Caulobacter sp. FWC2: one gene and its partner. The protein of the gene in region 1 interacts with the protein of each later gene in a pairwise test. Links are inferred from orthologs where the notes say so. Each region holds a gene or a part of one and is shown on either strand. Other genes may lie near its edges. The genes, in order: CSW62_RS00975 and CSW62_RS11100.

Evidence for each region.
Region 2: the proteins of CSW62_RS00975 (region 1) and CSW62_RS11100 interact in binary tests that used the Escherichia coli proteins (3 or more experiments, as listed by UniProt). The link is inferred for Caulobacter sp. FWC2 from one-to-one orthologs.

The regions. Positions count from the first base shown.
Region 1 is NZ_PEBF01000001.1:191,395-201,266, forward strand. The notes cover bases 4,306-7,201. They hold CSW62_RS00975 (2Fe-2S iron-sulfur cluster-binding protein), read left to right. Parts: upstream 4,306-5,541; coding sequence 5,542-5,862; downstream 5,863-7,201. Other genes in these bases: CSW62_RS00970 (NAD(P)/FAD-dependent oxidoreductase), read left to right, coding at 4,306-5,500. Outside these bases: CSW62_RS00945 (sensor histidine kinase), read right to left, coding at 1-474; sdhC (succinate dehydrogenase, cytochrome b556 subunit), read left to right, coding at 651-1,058; sdhD (succinate dehydrogenase, hydrophobic membrane anchor protein), read left to right, coding at 1,062-1,481; sdhA (succinate dehydrogenase flavoprotein subunit), read left to right, coding at 1,481-3,268; CSW62_RS00965 (succinate dehydrogenase iron-sulfur subunit), read left to right, coding at 3,276-4,058; more of CSW62_RS00970, read left to right, coding at 4,262-4,305. UniProt on the Escherichia coli protein: Ferredoxin are iron-sulfur proteins that transfer electrons in a wide variety of metabolic reactions. Although the function of this ferredoxin is unknown it is probable that it has a role as a cellular electron transfer protein.
Region 2 is NZ_PEBF01000001.1:2,308,769-2,318,634, reverse strand. What follows is about bases 2,229-5,118. They hold CSW62_RS11100 (iron-sulfur cluster assembly accessory protein), read right to left. Parts: upstream 3,931-5,118; coding sequence 3,526-3,930; downstream 2,229-3,525. Other genes in these bases: CSW62_RS11090 (aminotransferase class V-fold PLP-dependent enzyme), read right to left, coding at 4,312-5,118; CSW62_RS11095 (SUF system Fe-S cluster assembly protein), read right to left, coding at 3,945-4,304; CSW62_RS11105 (hypothetical protein), read right to left, coding at 3,326-3,526; CSW62_RS11110 (1-acyl-sn-glycerol-3-phosphate acyltransferase), read left to right, coding at 2,535-3,329; CSW62_RS11115 (glycosyltransferase family 9 protein), read right to left, coding at 2,229-2,428. In the rest of the region: CSW62_RS11130 (enoyl-CoA hydratase/isomerase), read left to right, coding at 1-658; CSW62_RS11125 (ACT domain-containing protein), read right to left, coding at 645-1,052; CSW62_RS11120 (DUF6165 family protein), read right to left, coding at 1,049-1,453; more of CSW62_RS11115, read right to left, coding at 1,454-2,228; more of CSW62_RS11090, read right to left, coding at 5,119-5,538; Fe-S cluster assembly protein SufD, read right to left, coding at 5,538-6,590; Fe-S cluster assembly ATPase SufC, read right to left, coding at 6,587-7,333; CSW62_RS11075 (hypothetical protein), read right to left, coding at 7,326-7,715; Fe-S cluster assembly protein SufB, read right to left, coding at 7,712-9,181; CSW62_RS11065 (cysteine desulfurase family protein), read right to left, coding at 9,181-9,866. UniProt on the Escherichia coli protein: Is able to transfer iron-sulfur clusters to apo-ferredoxin. Multiple cycles of [2Fe2S] cluster formation and transfer are observed, suggesting that IscA acts catalytically.

The DNA of each region.
Region 1 (9,872 bases):
AACGGTCTCGGCCCGCCGAAGCACTTCGTCGCCCAGCATGGTCGCAGACCGCGAGCCGAACGCCGCCTCCTTGAGGCGCTGGATCGCAGTGACGTCCTGGGTGTGCTGAAGGATGTAGCGTGTGGCGCCGGTCTCGTCGGGGATCGGCGTATGGGTGGCGCTCCAGATCCGCTCCTCGGCGCCGCCGCCCAGATGAGGCGGCCGTTCGATCGCATAGTGGATCAGCGGCAACTCGGTCACCTCTCCACGGTCTCGGGCGTGGGCCAGCGAGGCTTCGAGCTGCGCCCGCGTATCGCCCTCCGAAGGAAAGGCGTCGAAAACATTACGGCCCTCCAGCTCGTCCCAACGGCGTTGCACCGTGGCGAGATAGGCGGCGTTGGCGGCGACATAGCGAAGGTCTCTGTCGACCAACATGTAGGGAGAGGGGATACGGTCGAAGATCTCGCCGAAATCGATCGGACCGGTCGTGCGCACGCCCTACTTCCCCTTAAAGCGACGGATCATAACGCAACCTTGGCCTTAGGGGTTCCCTAACTTAACCGGAGTGGAGCTGAGAACGTTTCTCAACAGTGCCCGCTTTAATTGACACCCCCGCCCTCGCGCTTAAAAGCATCCCGCAACGCACAAAGGCTACTGGGGTTGGACCTCTCATGACCGACACGAGCCGGGGGCTGCCTGAGCGCCCGATGTCGCCGCACCTGCAGGTCTGGCGCTGGCATATCACCATGGCCTGCTCGATCCTGCACCGCGCCTGCATCGTCGGCCTGTGGGTCGGCGCCGTGATCCTGGCCGCCTGGGCCGCCGCCCTGGCCGCTGGTCCGGACGTCTATGCGGGCTTCCTGAGCATTCTGGGCTCGCCGATCGGCAAGCTGGTCTTGCTGGGCGAGACCTTCGCCGTGTTCTTCAACATCGCCTACACGATCCGCCAGACCTTCTGGGACACCGGCAAGGGCTTCGCCCCGCGCATCGCCGACATGACCGGCGCCATGGCGATCGCCTTCGCGGTCGTGGCGACGATCGTGACCTGGGTCATCGCCGGCGCGAACGGAGCGTTCTGAATCATGAGCAAGAACGACATCTTCCAGCCCATCCAGTTCCGCACCCCGCTGTCGCGCGCGCGCGGCATGGGCGCGTCGCGCCACGGCGTCAGCCACTTCATCACCGAGCGCGTCTCGGGCCTGGCCTTCGCGCCGCTCTCCATCTGGGGCGTATTCGGGGCCTTGAAGCTGATCGGCGCTGACCAGCACACGGCCGCGGCCTGGATCGGCCAGCCGCTGAACGCCGTGCTCCTGAGCCTGCTGCTGATCTCGGCTCTGATCCACCTGTCGAACGCGGTCCAGGTGGTGATCGAAGACTATATCCACCGCTTCACGAGCAAGTCGGCCCTGGTGATCGGCAATCTGTTCGTCTGTGTGCTGGCCGGCGCCGTGGGGGTCTTCTCGATCCTCAAGGTGGCCCTGACCGTGACCGGAGCCCATTGATGTCGGCCTACAAGTTCATCGACCACAAGTTTGACGTCGTCGTCGTCGGCGCCGGCGGTTCGGGTCTCCGCGCCGCCCTGGGCGCCGCGCAGGCGGGTCTGAAGACCGCCTGCATCACCAAGGTGTTCCCGACCCGCAGCCACACCGTGGCGGCGCAGGGCGGCATCTCGGCCTCGCTGGGCAATATGGGCCAGGACGACTGGCGCTGGCACATGTTCGACACCGTCAAGGGCTCGGACTGGCTGGGCGACCAAGACGCCATCGAGTACCTGACCCGCAACGCGCCCGCGGCGGTCTATGAGCTCGAGCACTGGGGCGTGCCCTTCTCGCGCACGGCCGACGGCAAGATCTATCAGCGCGCCTTCGGCGGCATGACCAAGAACTACGGCGAAGGCCCGATCCAGCGCACCTGCGCGGCGGCCGACCGCACCGGCCACGCCATGCTGCACACGATGTACGGCCAGTCCCTGGCCCACGACACCGAGTTCTTCATCGAGTACTTCGCTCTCGACCTGATCATGGACGACGGCGTCTGCCGCGGCGTGACGGCGTGGAAGCTCGACGACGGCACCCTGCACCGCTTCCAGGCCCAGACGGTGATCCTGGCCACGGGCGGTTACGGCCGCGCCTACTTCTCGGCCACCTCGGCTCACACCTGCACCGGCGACGGCAACGCCATGGCGCTGCGCGCCGGCCTGCCGCTGCAGGACATGGAGTTCGTGCAGTTCCACCCGACCGGCATCTACGGCGCCGGCTGCCTGATCACCGAGGGCGCGCGCGGCGAAGGCGGCTACCTGACCAACTCGGAAGGCGAGCGCTTCATGGAGCGCTACGCCCCGTCGGTGAAGGATCTCGCGCCTCGCGACATGGTCAGCCGTGCGATGACCATCGAAATCCGCGAAGGTCGCGGCGTGGGCCCGAACAAGGACCACATCTTCCTGCACCTGGATCACCTGGATCCGAAGATCCTGCACGAGCGCCTGCCCGGCATCTCCGAGACCGCCAAGGTCTTCGCCGGTGTCGACGTGACCAAGGCCCCGATCCCCGTGCTGCCGACCGTCCACTACAACATGGGCGGCATCCCGACGAACTATCACGGCGAAGTCGTCACCAAGTCGGGCGAAAACCCCGATCAGGTGATCCCGGGCCTGATGGCCGTGGGCGAGGCCGCCTGCGTGTCGGTGCACGGCGCCAACCGCCTGGGCTCCAACTCGCTGATCGACCTTGTGGTGTTCGGCCGCGCCGCGGCCCTGCGCTGCGCCGAGGTCCTGACCCCCGGCGCCAAGCAGCCGGAACTGAAGGACGCCTGGACCGACGGCCACCTGGCCCGCTTCGACCGCTTCCGCAACGCCTCGGGCTCGACCGGCACGGCCGAACTGCGTCTCGAGATGCAGAAGGCCATGCAGGAAGACGCGGCGGTGTTCCGCACGGGCGAAACCCTGGTCGGCGGCGCTCAACGCCTGGCGACGGTCTGGGACAAGGCCAAGGACATCAAGGTCAGCGATCGCGGTCTGGTGTGGAACACCGACCTGATGGAGACCCTGGAATTCGACAACCTGATCGGCCAGGCGGTCGTGACCGTGGCCGGCGCGGTCAACCGCACCGAAAGCCGCGGCGCCCACGCCCGCGAAGATTTCTCGAGCCGCGACGACGCCGAATGGATGAAGCACACCCTGGCCTGGCTCGATGTCGAGACCGGTAAGGTGAAGATCGATTACCGTCCGGTGCACAGCTACACGATGTCGGACGACATCGCCTACATCCCGCCGAAACAACGGGTCTACTGAGGGTACGATGGTCGAACTCGCACTCCCCAAGAACTCGCAGGTCAAGTCGGGCAAGCACTGGCCCGCACCGGCCGGCGCCAAGAAGGTCAAGACCTTCAAGATCTACCGCTACGATCCGGAAGCGGGCGGCAATCCGCGTTGGGACACCTACGACGTCGACGTCGATACCGTCGGCCCGATGGTTCTGGACGCCCTGCTCTATATCAAGAACACCATCGACCCGACCCTGGCCTTCCGCCGGTCGTGCCGGGAAGGCGTCTGCGGCTCGTGCTCGATGAACATCGGCGGCCGCAACACCCTGGCCTGCACCCACGGCTGGGCCGAGGTGCCGGGCAAGGCCGTGCAGATCAGCCCGCTGCCGCACATGCCGGTGGTCAAGGACCTGATCCCCGACCTGACGCTGTTCTATGCTCAGTATGCTTCGGTCGAGCCCTGGCTGCACACCGACACGCCCGAGCCGCAGACGGAGTGGAAGCAGTCGCCGGAAGACCGCGAGAAGCTCGACGGCCTCTACGAGTGCATCCTCTGCGCCTGCTGCTCGACCTCGTGCCCCAGCTACTGGTGGAACGGCGACAAGTATCTGGGCCCGGCGGCCCTGCTGCATGCCTATCGCTGGCTGATCGACAGCCGCGACGAAGCGACCGGCGACCGCCTCGACCAGCTTGAAGACCCCTTCAAGCTCTATCGCTGCCACACGATCATGAACTGCGCCCAGGTCTGCCCCAAGGGTCTGAACCCGGCCAAGGCCATCGCCGAGATCAAGAAGATGATGGTCGAGCGCGTCGTCTGACGGGATCTCCAACTCGGCAAACGCGGGGCGGCTTCGGAAACGGGCCGCCCATAGAGCCTGCCTTAGCAGGCTCTTTTTGTAAGGGGAGCGCGTCCGGGCGCGAAACCGCAGACACTTTCTCTGACGCGCTCTGTATCCGCCTCTATCATGGCGCTTGCCAATAGGTGACGCCGGCGTCATTTTTGACGAAAGGGAGGGCGTCGTTGAGCGCTGAAGCCAATCAGAACGCGTGCGTCGTCATCGTCGGCGCCGGTCATGCCGGCGGCTCGGCCGCGGCGTTCCTGCGTCAGTACGGTCACCAGGGCCGCATTGTGCTGATCGGGGACGAGCCGCTGCTGCCCTATCAGCGCCCGCCGCTTTCGAAAGCCTGGCTGAAAGGCGAGGCCGACGCCGACTCGCTCTCGCTGAAACCCGCCGACTGGTACGCTGACAACAATGTCTCCCTGCGCCTCGAAGGCGTGGCCGAGCGGATCAACCGTGCGGAAAAGACGGTCACCCTCGCCTCGGGCGAGGCCATCGCCTACGACTTCCTCATTCTGGCGACCGGCGCTCGCGCCCGGGCGCTGCCGGTTCCGGGCGCCGATCTGGCCGGCGTGCTGTCCCTCCGCACGGCGGCCGACGCTGAGCGGCTCAAGCACGCCCTGGGCCCGGACAAGCGCCTGGCCGTGATCGGCGGCGGCTATGTCGGCCTTGAGGCTGCGGCCTCGGCCCGGGCGCTCGGCGGCCACGCCATGGTCATCGAGCGTGAAAGCCGGGTGCTGGCTCGCGTCGCCTGCGAAACCCTATCGCTGTTCTTCCAGGATTATCACGGCAAGCATGGGGTAGTGTTCGAGCTGAACGCCGGCGTCGCCGGCTTCGAGGGCGAGAATGGCCACGTCACCGGCGTGAAGTTCTCCGATGGTCGCGTGGTCTCCTGCGACGTCGCCCTGGTCGGCGTCGGCGCGGTCCCGAATGACGAACTGGCCAAGGATGCGGGCCTGGCGACCGCCAATGGCGTGGTTGTCGACCTGGAAGCGCGTACCGAGGATCCGTCGATCTTCGCGATCGGCGACGTCACCCACCGCCCGCTCCCTCTTTATGAGCGGCAATTCCGCCTGGAGAGTGTTCCCAACGCGCTGGAGCAGGCCAAGCAGGCCGCCTCGGCGATTCTCGGACGTCCGGGTCCCGCGCCTGAAGTCCCATGGTTCTGGTCCGACCAGTATGATCTGAAGCTGCAGATCGCCGGCTTGCCGTTCGAGGCCGACCGCCAGATCGTGCGCGGCGACGTTGCCGCCGCCAAGTTCGCGGTCTTCCATTTGAAGGGCGACCTTCTGCAGGCCGTCGAGGCGGTCAATGCTCCGCCAGAGTTCATGGCCGGCAAGCAGCTGATCGCCAAACGCACGCCGGTCGACGCCGACAAGCTCGCCGATCCGTCGGTGTCCATGAAAGAGGTGGCGGCCTAAGGTCGCCCTATAGAGAGCCTTCCAGGGGTAACGGGAAACAGATGGCCAAGATCACCTATATTGAACACGACGGCACGGAACATGCGCTCGACGTGAAGTCGGGACTGACCGTCATGGAAGGCGCCGTGAAGAACAACGTGCCGGGCATCGACGCCGACTGTGGCGGCGCATGCGCCTGCGCCACCTGCCACGTCTATGTCGATCCGGTCTGGCTCGATAAGACCGGCGACAAGTCCGCCATGGAAGAGTCGATGCTGGACTTCGCCGAGAACGTCGAGCCCAACAGCCGCCTGTCCTGCCAGATCAAGGTGAGCGATGCGCTGGACGGCCTGGTCGTGCGCCTGCCGGAAAGCCAGCACTAGGATAGAGGCCTGGAGCCCGTCCCGGCGGGCCCCAGAGGGCGGCATTAATCACGGCGTCAAAAGAGCGCCGTTATATTGTCGCGAGGGGGTTGCCAGTCGTCTGGGTGGGGACTAGATCAACGCCTCGCTCGGAACGGCATCGCGACCGGACGACGCGGCTCCCGAAAGGGAGTTGCATCGGTTCAGACGCTTCGCTAAAAACCGCGCTCCAATCGACTCGATGACGGATCCGCAAGGGCGGCCACGGTGGCCCTGAGGATCCTTCTTTTGTCTTTTCGCTTCCCGGTTTCCGGTATTCGAAAAAGCCGAAAAGAGCTGGTTGACTTCGGAATGTCGCCTCCTTAGAAGCGCCGCTCCGACGCATCGCCGCCAAGACTTCGCAAGAAGTCAGCGGCGCGATGCAAGGTTAGACAAGTAATTGTTTCGAAGTTTCTTCGAAATTATCGCTTGACTGACTTGGGCAGCTTCGTTAGAAGCCGCCCTCCAAGAAATGCTAGAGAGTTCTTCGGGGCTTTTGAGTATTTCGGCCGGGATAGCTTCGAAGTTTTCTTCGAGAAATAGCTTGACTGGTTTCGGTGGTTTCTTTAGAAGCTGCCGGCTCTGCCGAAGACCTCCGGGTTGGTTGGCGGTGAGGTCGGAAAGTTTTGAAAAAAACGATTTGACACGGAATTCGAGGTTCGCTAGATAGCCGCCTCCGCCGACACCGGGCGCTAAACGGTGGGGCCGCTCCGGCGGTTCGGGTCTTTGACATTGTTGATTTGGAAAGAGAAACGCAGGCGGCGGCGCTCTGGCGATGGACTGAAAGGTTCATCTTCGACGCTGACAAATGCGGTCTCTTGAAGACACCATGAATATCATGGACTGGAAACTTCGGTTTTCAATTCATCGATGTGATTGGGAACTCGTCAAGATACTATGCAAACCAGATACCTGGTTCTGGGTTTTCCCCCGGGACTGGAAGTCTGATGTCAATGTCAACTCAACCTGAGAGTTTGATCCTGGCTCAGAGCGAACGCTGGCGGCAGGCCTAACACATGCAAGTCGAACGGATCCTTCGGGATTAGTGGCGGACGGGTGAGTAACACGTGGGAACGTGCCTTTTGGTTCGGAACAACTCAGGGAAACTTGAGCTAATACCGGATAAGCCCTTCGGGGGAAAGATTTATCGCCATTAGAGCGGCCCGCGTAGGATTAGCTAGTTGGTGGGGTAAAGGCCCACCAAGGCTACGATCCTTAGCTGGTCTGAGAGGATGATCAGCCACATTGGGACTGAGACACGGCCCAAACTCCTACGGGAGGCAGCAGTGGGGAATCTTGCGCAATGGGCGAAAGCCTGACGCAGCCATGCCGCGTGAATGATGAAGGTCTTAGGATTGTAAAATTCTTTCACCGGGGACGATAATGACGGTACCCGGAGAAGAAGCCCCGGCTAACTTCGTGCCAGCAGCCGCGGTAATACGAAGGGGGCTAGCGTTGCTCGGAATTACTGGGCGTAAAGGGAGCGTAGGCGGACTGTTTAGTCAGAGGTGAAAGCCCAGGGCTCAACCTTGGAATTGCCTTTGATACTGGCAGTCTTGAGTACGGAAGAGGTATGTGGAACTCCGAGTGTAGAGGTGAAATTCGTAGATATTCGGAAGAACACCAGTGGCGAAGGCGACATACTGGTCCGTTACTGACGCTGAGGCTCGAAAGCGTGGGGAGCAAACAGGATTAGATACCCTGGTAGTCCACGCCGTAAACGATGAGTGCTAGTTGTCGGCATGCATGCATGTCGGTGACGCAGCTAACGCATTAAGCACTCCGCCTGGGGAGTACGGTCGCAAGATTAAAACTCAAAGGAATTGACGGGGGCCCGCACAAGCGGTGGAGCATGTGGTTTAATTCGAAGCAACGCGCAGAACCTTACCACCTTTTGACATGCCCGGACCACCAGAGAGATCTGGCTTTCCCTTCGGGGACTGGGACACAGGTGCTGCATGGCTGTCGTCAGCTCGTGTCGTGAGATGTTGGGTTAAGTCCCGCAACGAGCGCAACCCTCGCGATTAGTTGCCATCAGGTTTGGCTGGGCACTCTAATCGTACTGCCGGAGTTAATCCGGAGGAAGGCGGGGATGACGTCAAGTCCTCATGGCCCTTACAAGGTGGGCTACACACGTGCTACAATGGCGACTACAGAGGGCTGCAATCCCGCGAGGGGGAGCCAATCCCTAAAAGTCGTCTCAGTTCGGATTGTTCTCTGCAACTCGAGAGCATGAAGTTGGAATCGCTAGTAATCGCGGATCAGCATGCCGCGGTGAATACGTTCCCGGGCCTTGTACACACCGCCCGTCACACCATGGGAGTTGGCTTTACCCGAAGGCGCTGCGCTAACTCGCAAGAGAGGCAGGCGACCACGGTAGGGTCAGCGACTGGGGTGAAGTCGTAACAAGGTAGCCGTAGGGGAACCTGCGGCTGGATCACCTCCTTTCTAAGGATGCTTCTCCAGCCTCTCACGAGGTTATTGAAGCTCCAATTAGTGCGCTAGACGCACACAAATGAGCGGATCGCCGCCGTCTTCGTTTCTCTTTCCACTTGTTCTGGACCGTCGAGGTTCAGGACACGATCGCGAGCCCTGGAGCGGGTCCTCATTTGAGGGTCTGATCTGAGCGGCCTATGGGCCCGTAGCTCAGTTGGTTAGAGCGCACGCTTGATAAGCGTGAGGTCATAAGTTCAAGTCTTATCGGGCCTACCACTCTTCCATCCTACGGATCCGCAACCGACCAGTTCCCCGCTGGGCAAGCAACTCACACCGAGTGTGAGGGGCCATAGCTCAGTTGGTAGAGCGCCTGCTTTGCAAGCAGGATGTCGTCGGTTCGAATCCGTCTGGCTCCACCATCTCCCTGTCATCGGACAGGTCGAGATATCGCGATCGAGGAATGATCAAGTTTGCGCTGGCTCTTAAGCCAGTTGCGAAATGACATTGTGAAGGCAGGGTTCCTCCGCCAACCGTAGCTCACCCCTGGGATACGGACCTGGTTTAAGGATGGACTTAAGAAGACATCATTGTCTGACTAAGGGTAGAGCTCATGCTCGATCTCTTCTCACGTGAGTGACAAGAGACGATTATGCATGGGTTTTGCTGAGAACGATCAAGCGCATAAGGGCTTCTGACGGATGCCTTGGCATTGAGAGGCGATGAAGGACGTGGCACGCTGCGATAAGAGCCGGGGAGGCGCGAGCACCCTTTGATCCGGCTATCTCCGAATGGGGAAACCCACCTTTATGGTCACCCAACTTAGTCTCGCCTTCGGGCGGGGCCAGGATTGGTTGATCAGAAGAGGTATAATGACCTGAATACATAGGGTTCATTAAGCAAACCCGGGGAACTGAAACATCTCAGTACCCGGAGGAAAGGACATCAACCGAGACTCCCGTAGTAGTGGCGAGCGAACCGGGACCAGGCCAGTGCTGTCGTGACATAAAGCTGAATGTGCTGGGAAGCACAGCCATAGTGGGTGATAGCCCCGTAAGCGTCAAATAGCGACAGACTCGAGTAGGGCGGGACACGTGAAATCCTGTCTGAACATGGGGGGACCACCCTCCAAGCCTAAGTACTCCTCAATGACCGATAGCGAACAAGTACCGTGAGGGAAAGGTGAAAAGCACCCCGACAAGGGGAGTGAAACAGATCCTGAAATCGGAAGCCTACAAGCAGTCGGAGCCACCGAGCGTGGTGACGGCGTACCTTTTGTATAATGGGTCAGCGACTTCATGTGCCGTGCAAGCTTAAGCCGTTAGGTGTAGGCGCAGCGAAAGCGAGTCTGAATAGGGCGAATAAGTACGTCGCATGACGACCCGAAACCAGGTGATCTATCCATGAGCAGGATGAAGGTAAGGTAACACTTACTGGAGGTCCGAACCGGTGAATGTTGAAAAATTCTCGGATGACTTGTGGATAGGGGTGAAAGGCCAATCAAACCTGGACATAGCTGGTTCTCCGCGAAAACTATTTAGGTAGTGCCTCGGACGTAT
Region 2 (9,866 bases), 2.1 Mb from region 1 along the record:
GGCCCGCGCGGTGATCCTGACCGGTGAAGGTCGCGGCTTCTGCTCGGGGGCCAACCTGTCGGGCGGCGGCGCGGCCGGGCGTGAACTGGACGTCGACGGCAAGCCCGACGCCGGCTCGGCGCTGGAAAGCACCTACAACCCGCTGATGACCCTGCTGAAGGACTTTCCGCTGCCGATCGTCACGGCGGTGAACGGCCCTGCGGCCGGCGTCGGCTGCTCCATCGCCCTGATGGGCGACATCATCGTGGCGTCCGAGAGCGCCTATTTCCTGCAGGCCTTCCGCCGAATTGGCCTGGTCCCCGACGGCGGTTCGACCTACCTGCTGCCGCGCCTGATCGGCAAGGCGCGGGCCATGGAGATGATGCTGCTGGGCGACAAGATCCCGGCGGCCACCGCCCTGCAATGGGGCCTGGTCAATCGCTGCGTCCCGGACGCCGAGCTGATCCCGACCGCCCGCGCCCTGGCCCAGGAACTGGCCCGAGGCCCGGCGGCGCTGGGCGCGATCCGCAAGCTGGTCTGGGACAGCCTCGACAGCGACTGGACCGGCCAGCTTCACGCCGAGCGCAAGGCCCAGAAGTTCGCCGGCAAGACCGAAGACTTCCTCGAAGGCGTCGCCGCTTTCCTCCAGAAACGCGCGGCGTCGTTCAAGGGGCGGTAGCGGCGGCCTGTAGCTGGCGCAGGATCTCAACGGCGTCGTCAGCGCGACCCGCCGGCACGAAGACATGGTCGTGGTTCAGCGCCGCGACCATGTTGCAGGCGATCCCGGCCTCGGCCAGGGCCGTCGCCACGGCGGCGGTCAGGCCGACGCCGTCGAGGGCCGAGTAGACGTTCAGGGTGATCAGAGCCATCGGCGCCTCAACCGGAAAGCCAGCGGCTTGCGCCGCTTCGCGCTCCAGGATCAGGCTGACGCCATCGGCTTCGCGGAACATGGCCAGCGGCGCCAGCCCCGCCCAGTCGCGGTCGCCGGCGGCGCAGAAGACGTAGGCGCCGGGCTTCAGGTCCGGCGTCATGCCAGCGACCATTTCCCGAGCGCCGCGAATGACTTGGCTCATTCTCCGGACGTCGCGAGATAGGGCTTGTAGCTCTTCTCCTCGACGATCTCCGAGCCGGCGGCTTCGTTGATGGCGCGCTTGATGGCGGCGCGCTTGTCGTTGTCGATATAGACGCGGCGGGCCAGGGCGACGAAGTCCGGGCCGAAGTCCTGGCGGCGTTCGCAGTCGCGCTTGCCGTCCTCGATGTCCCACAGGGCGGCGTTGACGGTGGTCAGTTCGTCGGTGAGGCGGGCGATGTCGGCGGTGTTGGGCAGATGCTCGGCCGCGGTAGCCTCCAGCAGGGCCAGCTCCTTGCGGACATTGGCTTCCTTGGCCGGATCGCCGATGCGCTGGGCCTTGACCCGCAGGATGGTGATCTTGTCGACCAGTTCGCCCGCCGAGATCGGCGCGAGGATGGACATTCAGGCGGCTCCCGTGACCAGACGTTCGAGCGCCGCCCAGGCCGCGTCGACCGGCAGGGCGCCCATGCCGCTTCCGTAGTCTTCCGCGACCAGCATCTCAAGCCGCCGGGCGGCGGGGCGGAACTTCACCGACTTGCGGCGGTCCTGTTGCAGAGACAGCAGCGGCGCGCCCCCGGCGGCCAGCATGTGGCCCGGGCCGGCGTCGTTGGCGACTCCGGCCGCCAGCCGTCTGGCCAAGGCGATGACCAGCAGCGGCCCCTTCACGGCCGTGTAGCCGTCCATGCGGTTGCGCTCGGGCTGGAGCGCTTGCGGGACCTCCCGCGCGGCCACGGCGGCGTCCTCGGCCTCGTCGGGGCCGAACAGGAATACCGGCGTCCAGCCCTTGGCGACGATCCGTCGCGCCAGCTCGAAATAGTTCTCTAGCGGCCAGCGTTTGTCCTGACCGCCCGCTCCGGGCGCTAGGCCGACATAGGTCGGGCCGGTCGGCAGCAGGGTCTCAGCGGCGTTCAAAGCGTCGGGATGGTTGAGCGCCAGAGGCGTCGGCGCGCCCTGCCCGTCAGTGGCCAGAGCCAGCAGTCGCGCCAGGCGGTCAGTGACGGCCATCGGCCAGTCCTTGTCGCGCGCATGACGGGCGGCCGAGATGAAGCGACCACTCGCGCCGCGCCGGGCGACGCCGCTGCGACGCAGATTCTCCTGGGTGTCGATGACGAGGTCGAACGCGCGACCGTCGAACGGCTTGCTCCACGGCAGGCTATCGAGGGGCCGCGCGCCGTTGCGCCCGTCCAGGATCACCTCGTCGACATAGCCGGCCACCACGGCCTTCAGCGGGCCGGCATAGACCGTCTCGCCCTTGGCCGCGCACCAGCTGATGCGAGCCTCAGGAAAGGCCGCGCGCAGGCCGGCTATAAAGGGCAGCTTGATCAGGCCATCGCCGATCACCTCGCCCATCGAATAGATCAGAACCGTCTGGACCATGGCCGTGTGTGGACCGCGCCGAGCGTCTTGGTCAACGCCAACCCCGCGCTGTATTCTGCCCCGAACTGCCGCTAGGCTGCGCGTCCCGAGGATAAAGACGGACCTGATGCGCAGCGCCTTGTTCAACGCCTATTACTGGGTCCTGTCGATCTTCTATGGCCTGTCGGCGGCCTTCGCCGCCCTGGCGCCGGGTCGCGACGCCGTGACCTTCACGCTGAGGCTCTATAGCCGCCGGATGCTGTGGGCGCTGGACGTGCTGGGCGGGGTGAAGGTTGAGCTGAAAGGCCAGGAAAACCTGCCAAAGGGCCCTTGCATCATCGCCGCCAAGCACCACAGCTGGGGCGACGGCTTCGTGATGTTCGCCCATGTCGACAATCTCAGCTTCGTCACCGGCGACCACCTGGAGAAGTTCCCGCTGGTCGGGGCGATCCTGAAGAAGTTCGGGGCCATTGTCGTCGACAGTTGCGGCGGTCCCGAGGCGCGCAAGGCTCTGTCGGAAAGCGCCGCCCAGGTCGCGGCCGAGGGCCGGCGGATCCTGATCTATCCCGAAGGACACCTGGCCGCGCCGGGCGAGCGGTTCCGCTATCGCACCGGCGTCTACTACATGAGCAAGGACTTTAACCTGCCGGTCGTGCCGGTAGCCACCAATCTCGGCTGCTTCTGGAAGCAGCAGGAGAAGGCCAAGACGCCCGGAGTCGCCACCGTCGAGTTCCTGTCACCCCTGCCCCAGGGCCTGGAGAAGGACGACTTCATGCAGCGCATGGAGGCGGCGATCGAAGGCCGCACGAATGAACTGATCGCAAAGGCGCGCGGAGAACCGGTGAAGCCCTCGGTGCTGGTGGAGTGGGATGGCCGGAAGAACGTGGCCGCGACGCCGAAGACAGCGGAAGCCTCGGCCTAAACCTCGACCGGACACTCCGCCGGGATAGCCACGAACGTGCCCTCGGCGCGCCGCTTGGCGAAGTGGGTCTGGGCGCATGTCGAGGAGCACAGCAGGCCGGTGTCAGACCAGTAGAGCGGCGCCTCGTCCTCGTGCTTGAAGCGCGGCGCGCCCCAGGCCAGGCCGCATTCGACGCAGGACGGCGTGCGCGCCAGCATCAGTGCTCGCTCGCCTCGGGAGCCTCGGCCGCCGGCTGGATCGTCACGCTCTCACCGCAGCCGCAGGCGTCGGTCTCGTTCGGATTGTGGAACACGAACTTCGACGACAACTTGGTGATCTCGTAGTCGATCTCGGTCCCGATCAGGAACAGTACGGCCTTGGGCTCGATCAGGATGGTGACATCCTTGTCCTCGACCACCTCGTCCATCGGGCCGCGTTCGGCGGCGTATTCGAAGACATATTCCGAACCCGCGCAGCCGCCATTCTTCACGCCGACGCGGAGGCCCGCATAGGGCTTGTCGGCGCGGGCCATGATCTCCTTGACGCGCGCGGCCGCGGCGTCGGTCAGGGTGACGACCTTGGGGCGCGGGCGGCGGGGGCGTGCGGTGATCGCGGTTTCCATGGGCTTTGAACCGATCAGAACATGTTCAGTTGCAGCTTGGCCTCGTCGCTCATCCGCGAGGAATCCCACGGCGGCTCGAAGACCAGCTCGACATTGCACGACTTCAGGCCGGGGATTTCCATCACCGCGTCGCGGACCCAGCCCGGCATTTCCCCGGCCACCGGGCAGCCCGGGGCGGTCAGGGTCATGTCGATGGCCACGTCCTTGTCGTCGCTGACATCGACCTTGTAGATCAGGCCCAGCTCATAGATGTCGACCGGGATTTCCGGGTCGTACACGGTCTTCAGCTTCTCGATCAGCTGATCGGTCAGCCGGTTAAGCTCGTCCTTGGACAGGGAGGTCATGGGCTCGGAGGAAGCGGCGGCGTCGGTCATCGGCGGCTCAACTGAAGAAACTGCGGGCCTTGGCCAGCGCGTCCACGAACGCGTCGGCTTCGGCTTCCGTATTATATAGGGCGAAGGAGGCGCGCGCGCTCGATGTGACGCCGAAACGGCGCATCAAGGGCTCTGCGCAATGGGTCCCGGCGCGGACGGCGACGCCGTAGCGGTCCAGCACCTGGGCGATGTCATGGGCGTGGGCGCCCTCGACCGTGAACGACAGCACCGCGCCCTTGCCGGGCGCCTCGCCCAGGATCCGCACGCCATTGACGCCGCGCAGGCGTTCGGCGACGCGCTCGTAGAGGGCATGCTCGTGAGCGAAGGCTGCGTCGCGATCGAGGCCATTCAGCCACTCGATCGCCGCGCCCAGGCCGACGGCCTCCAGGATCGCGGGAGTGCCGGCCTCGAAGCGATGCGGCGGATCAGCGTAGGTGATGCGGTCCATCGAGACCGAACCGATCATCTCGCCGCCGCCCTGATAAGGCGGCAGAGCGGCCAGGCGCTCGGCCTTGCCGTAGAGCACGCCGATGCCGGTCGGACCGTACAGCTTGTGACCGGAGAAAACGTAGAAATCGACGTCCAGGGCCTTCACGTCAACTTTGGTGTGAACCACGCCCTGGCAGCCGTCCAGCAGCACCGGCGCGCCGGCGGCGTGGGCCAGGCGGACGATCTCAGGCACGTCGTTGACCGTGCCCAGCACGTTCGACATGTGCGTAACCGCGACCATCTTGGTCTTCTCGGACAGCAGGCCCTTGAAGGCCTCCACGTCGAGCCGGCCGTCATCCAGCACCGGGATGAACTTCAAAACCACGCCCTTGCGCTCGCGCAGGAAGTGCCACGGCACGATGTTGGCGTGGTGCTCCATCTCCGAGAGCACGATCTCGTCGCCGGCGTTTAGCGACAGGCCGAACGAACTGGCGACCAGGTTCACCGCTTCCGTGGCGCTCTTGGTCCAGACGACTTCGGTCGGCTCGGCATTGATGAAACGCGCGACAGTTTCGCGCGCCTTTTCATAGGCTTCCGTCGTTTCGTTCGCGAGCGTGTGCAGGCCGCGGTGGACGTTGGCGTAAGAGGTGCGAGCCAGGCCCATCATGGCGTCCAGCACCGCGTCTGGCTTCTGGGCGCTGGCGGCGGTGTCGAGATAGATCAGCGGCTTGCCGTGGACCTGGCGGGCCAGGATCGGAAACTGGGCGCGGATCGCCTCGACATCGAACGGAGCGTCAAAGGCCACTATTCCGGGCTCCCCAGCTTGCGGGCGACCCAGGCGGCGGCGATCTCACGCGCGCCCTCGTGCTCGATCCGCTCGACCACCTCGCCGACGAAGGCCACGGTCAGCATGGCCTTGGCCTCGAGCTCCGGGATGCCGCGCTGGCGGGCGTAGAAGATTGCTTCCTCGTCCAGAGCGCCAATCGTGTTGCCGTGGGCGCAGGAGACGTCGTCGGCGAAGATCAGCAGTTCCGGCTTGGCGTCGATCTCGGCCTTGTCCGACAGGATCAGGGCGTGATGGCCCATGCGCGCGTCGGTCTGGTCGGCGCCGGGCGAGACCACGATGCGGCCCTGGAAGACGCCCCGCGCCTGGTCATTGACCATGCCCTTGGTCAGCTGGCTGGTAATCCCGTCGACACCGGCGTGGGTGACGACCGTGGTCTGGTCGGCGTGGCGCTGGCCGTCCAGCAGATAGACGCCGTCCAGGCGGACCTGGGCGTGTGCGCCCGGATGGTTGACCCGCGTCTCGATACGCTGGCGACGCGCGCCCGAGGTCAGCACAGTCTGGGCGTAGGCCGCGCCGGGGGCCAGGTCGACCTCGGCGGTGACGACGTTGACGGCTTGCGCGTCATCATCGACCAGCACGATACGCTCCAGCGCGGCGCCGTCTTCCACCGTGATGTCCAGGCGGAAGTCGGCCAGGTAACCGCCCTCGCCCACATGGCTTTCGAGCAGCACGCCGCTCACGCCCGCCGGCACGCGGACCTTCAGCGCGGTCACGAGACCGATCTGGTCGCCGGCCGATCGCACGTTCAGCGCCACGACAGGATCGTGCACGTCGAACACCAGCGCGCCGCCGCCCAGGCCATCGACATAGCCGTTGGCGACCGAAACCGTCCGGCTGGCCGAGAACGCCACGCCGTCGCGGAACGGGCCTTCGACGCCGGTCCCGGCGTGCTGGTAGACCTTCGGCAGCGTCCGGATCAGGCCGCGCAGGTCCGTCCAGCGCCAGTCCTCGTCGCGCCGCGAGGGCAGCTCGGTGACGTCGCCGGTCTTTAGGGCGGAGGCGAGGCTCATGCGGCGGCCACGTACTTGTCGTAGCCCTCGGCTTCCAGCTGCAGCGCCAGTTCCGGACCGCCCGAGGCGACGATGCGGCCGGCGGCCAGCACGTGGACCTTGTCGGGTTTGATGTAGTCCAGCAGGCGCTGATAGTGGGTGATGACCAGCATGCCGCGCTCGGGCGAACGCAGGGCGTTGACGCCTTCGGAGACGATCTTCAGGGCGTCGATGTCCAGACCGCTGTCGGTCTCGTCCAGGATCAGGAACTTCGGCGAAAGCATCGACATCTGGAAGATTTCCATCCGCTTCTTCTCGCCGCCGGAGAAGCCGACGTTCAGGCCGCGCTTGAGCATCTCGAAGTCGATCTTCAGCGCCGCCGCCTTCTCCTTGGCCAGCTTTAGGAAAGCCGGCGCGGCGACCTCGTCCTCGCCCCGCGCGCGGCGCTGGGCATTGAGGGCGGTGCGGATGAAGGTCAGGGCCGGAACGCCCGGGATTTCAAGCGGATACTGGAACGACAGGAACAGGCCCTTGGCCGCCCGCTCGTTGGGCTCCAGGGCGAGCAGATCGTCGCCATTCAGGCTCGCCGAACCCTCGGTGACCTCGTAGCCGCCACGGCCCGACAGCACGTAGGACAGGGTCGACTTGCCGGCCCCGTTCGGCCCCATGATCGCATGGACCTCGCCGGCGGGGACGTCGAGCGTGACGCCCTTCAGGATCGGCTTGTCCTCGACGCGGGCATGAAGGTTCTGGATCTTAAGCATGGGTCTCGTCGATTTTTCTGTATTCCGCGTCACCACCCGCGAAGGTTCCGGCGACGGCGATCTGGCCCTGGATGGCGGCGTTTAGAAGCGAAAGATCCTCGGTCGGGATCCAGTATTCCTCGTGTCCCGGCGTGCCCACGACCTTGTTCTGGTAGTTGCTCAGGAACGCGGTCGTGAGGTTGAACCGCACGACGTAGCCGCGCCGGTAAGTGCTGTGCGCCGCGTTCCAGGTCCGGGCCTGCACGGCGGCGTATTCTTCGCTGGCGACGGGATAAAAGATCGGCCGCTCGGGGTCGTGCTCTGGAAACGCCTTCCAGCCCGACGCCCGGATGGACTGCAGTTCTTCCATGCCGACCGGCTGGTAAAGCGTGACGTGGCTCACCCCACGCTCCCTTCCAGGCTGATCGCCACAAGCTTCTGGGCTTCGACGGCGAATTCCATGGGCAGTTGCTGCAGCACGTCCTTGACGAAGCCGTTGACCAGCAGGGCGACGGCCTCTTCCTGGGATAGCCCCCGCTGCTGGCAGTAGAACAGTTGGTCGTCCGACAGGCGCGTGGTGGTGGCCTCGTGCTCAAACACCGATTGGCCGTTGCGGGCCTCGATATAGGGCACGGTGTGGGCCGCGCAGTCCTTGCCGATCAGCAGGCTGTCGCACTGGGTGAAGTTGCGCGCGCCCTTGGCCTTGGGGTGGGCCGAGACCAGGCCGCGATAGGTCGAGGTCGACTTGCCCGCGCTGATGCCCTTGGCGACGATCCGCGATTTGGTGTTGGCGCCCAGGTGGATCATCTTTGTGCCGGTGTCGGCCTGCTGATGACCGTTGGTCACGGCAATCGAATAGAACTCGCCCGAGCTGCCCTCGCCGCGCAGCACGCAGGACGGATATTTCCAGGTGATGGCCGAGCCGGTCTCGACCTGGGTCCACGAGACCTTGGAGCGGTCGCCCCGGCAGTCGGCACGCTTGGTGACGAAGTTGTAGATGCCGCCCTTGCCGGTCTCGGGATCGCCCGGGTACCAGTTCTGGACGGTCGAATATTTGATCTCGGCGTCGTCCAGCAGGACGAGCTCGACCACGGCGGCGTGCAGCTGGTTCTCGTCGCGCATCGGGGCCGTGCAGCCCTCCAGGTACGAGCAATAGGCGCCCTTGTCGGCGATGATCAAAGTCCGCTCGAACTGTCCGGAATCCTTGGCGTTTATCCGGAAATAGGTCGACAGCTCCATCGGGCAGCGCACGCCCGGCGGAATGTAGACGAACGAGCCGTCGCTGAAGACGGCGCTGTTCAGGCAGGCGAAATAGTTGTCCGAGGTCGGGACCACGCTGCCCAGGTACTGGCGCACCAGTTCCGGATGCTCGCGGACCGCCTCGCTCATCGAGCAGAAGATGACCCCGACGGCGGCTAGCTCCTTCTTGAAGGTCGTCACGACGCTGACGCTGTCGAACACCGCGTCCACGGCGTAGCGCGGCGCGCCTTCGACTCCGGCCAGAACCTCTTGTTCCTTCAGGGGAATGCCCAGCTTGGCGTAGACGGCCAGGATCTCCGGATCGACCTCGTCCAGGCTCTTGGGGCCTTCCTTGGTCGAGGGCGCGGCGTAGTAGTAGCTGTCCTGGTAGTCGATCTTGGGGAAGTTCACCTTCGCCCAGGTCGGCTCTTCCAGCTCAAGCCAGCGGCGATAGGCTTCCAGCCGCCAGTCCAGCATCCACTGGGGCTCGTCCTTCTTGGCCGAGATGAAGCGGACGATATCCTCGGAGAGACCCTTGGGGGCGAACTCCTGCGCGATATCGGTCGTGAAGCCGTGCTCGTACTTCTCGAGCGCGGCGACGGTTTCGACAGTTTCCTTGACCGCGGCCACTACGCCACCTCCCGGCGCCGTGCGCCGATACGCTTCCAGGCGGCGAGCCAGGCGTCGCCGCACGTGTTCCAATCGTCTTCCGTGCTCGCCCAGCCGCCGCTCACACGCAGAGCGAACGGGGCGAGATCGGACCGGCCCATGGCTTCCACCACGCGGCTGGCCTTGACCTTGCCCGACGAGCAGGCGCTGCCGGCGCTGACCATGACTCCGGCCAGGTCCATGTTCATGACCTGGACCTCGGAGCCGAAGCCCTCGCCCGCGAAACACAGGGTTTGCGGCAAGCGATCAGCGCCCTCACCGAGCACGACCGCGCCTTCCGCCGTTAGCCGCTGAGCCAAGGCGTCGCGCCATTGGGCCTGTTCGGCCACGGAGGCAAGGTTTTCGTGGGCGACCTTGGCGGCCGCGCCAAATGCCGCAATCCCCGCGACGTTCTCGGTGCCGGCCCGGCGACCGCGCTCCTGACCGCCGCCGTGCTGGCGGCGGGTGACCGTGGCGCGGGTTCCGGCGACCAGGGCGCCGACGCCTTGCGGTCCACCCAGCTTGTGGGCCGACAGCGCCATCGTGTCGGCGCCGAGGGCCGAGAAATCGACCGCGATCTTGCCGGCCGCCTGAACGGCGTCGACGTGCAGCAACCCGTCGTGAGCGCGGACCAGCCTGGCGGCTTCCGCCACCGGCTGAATGACGC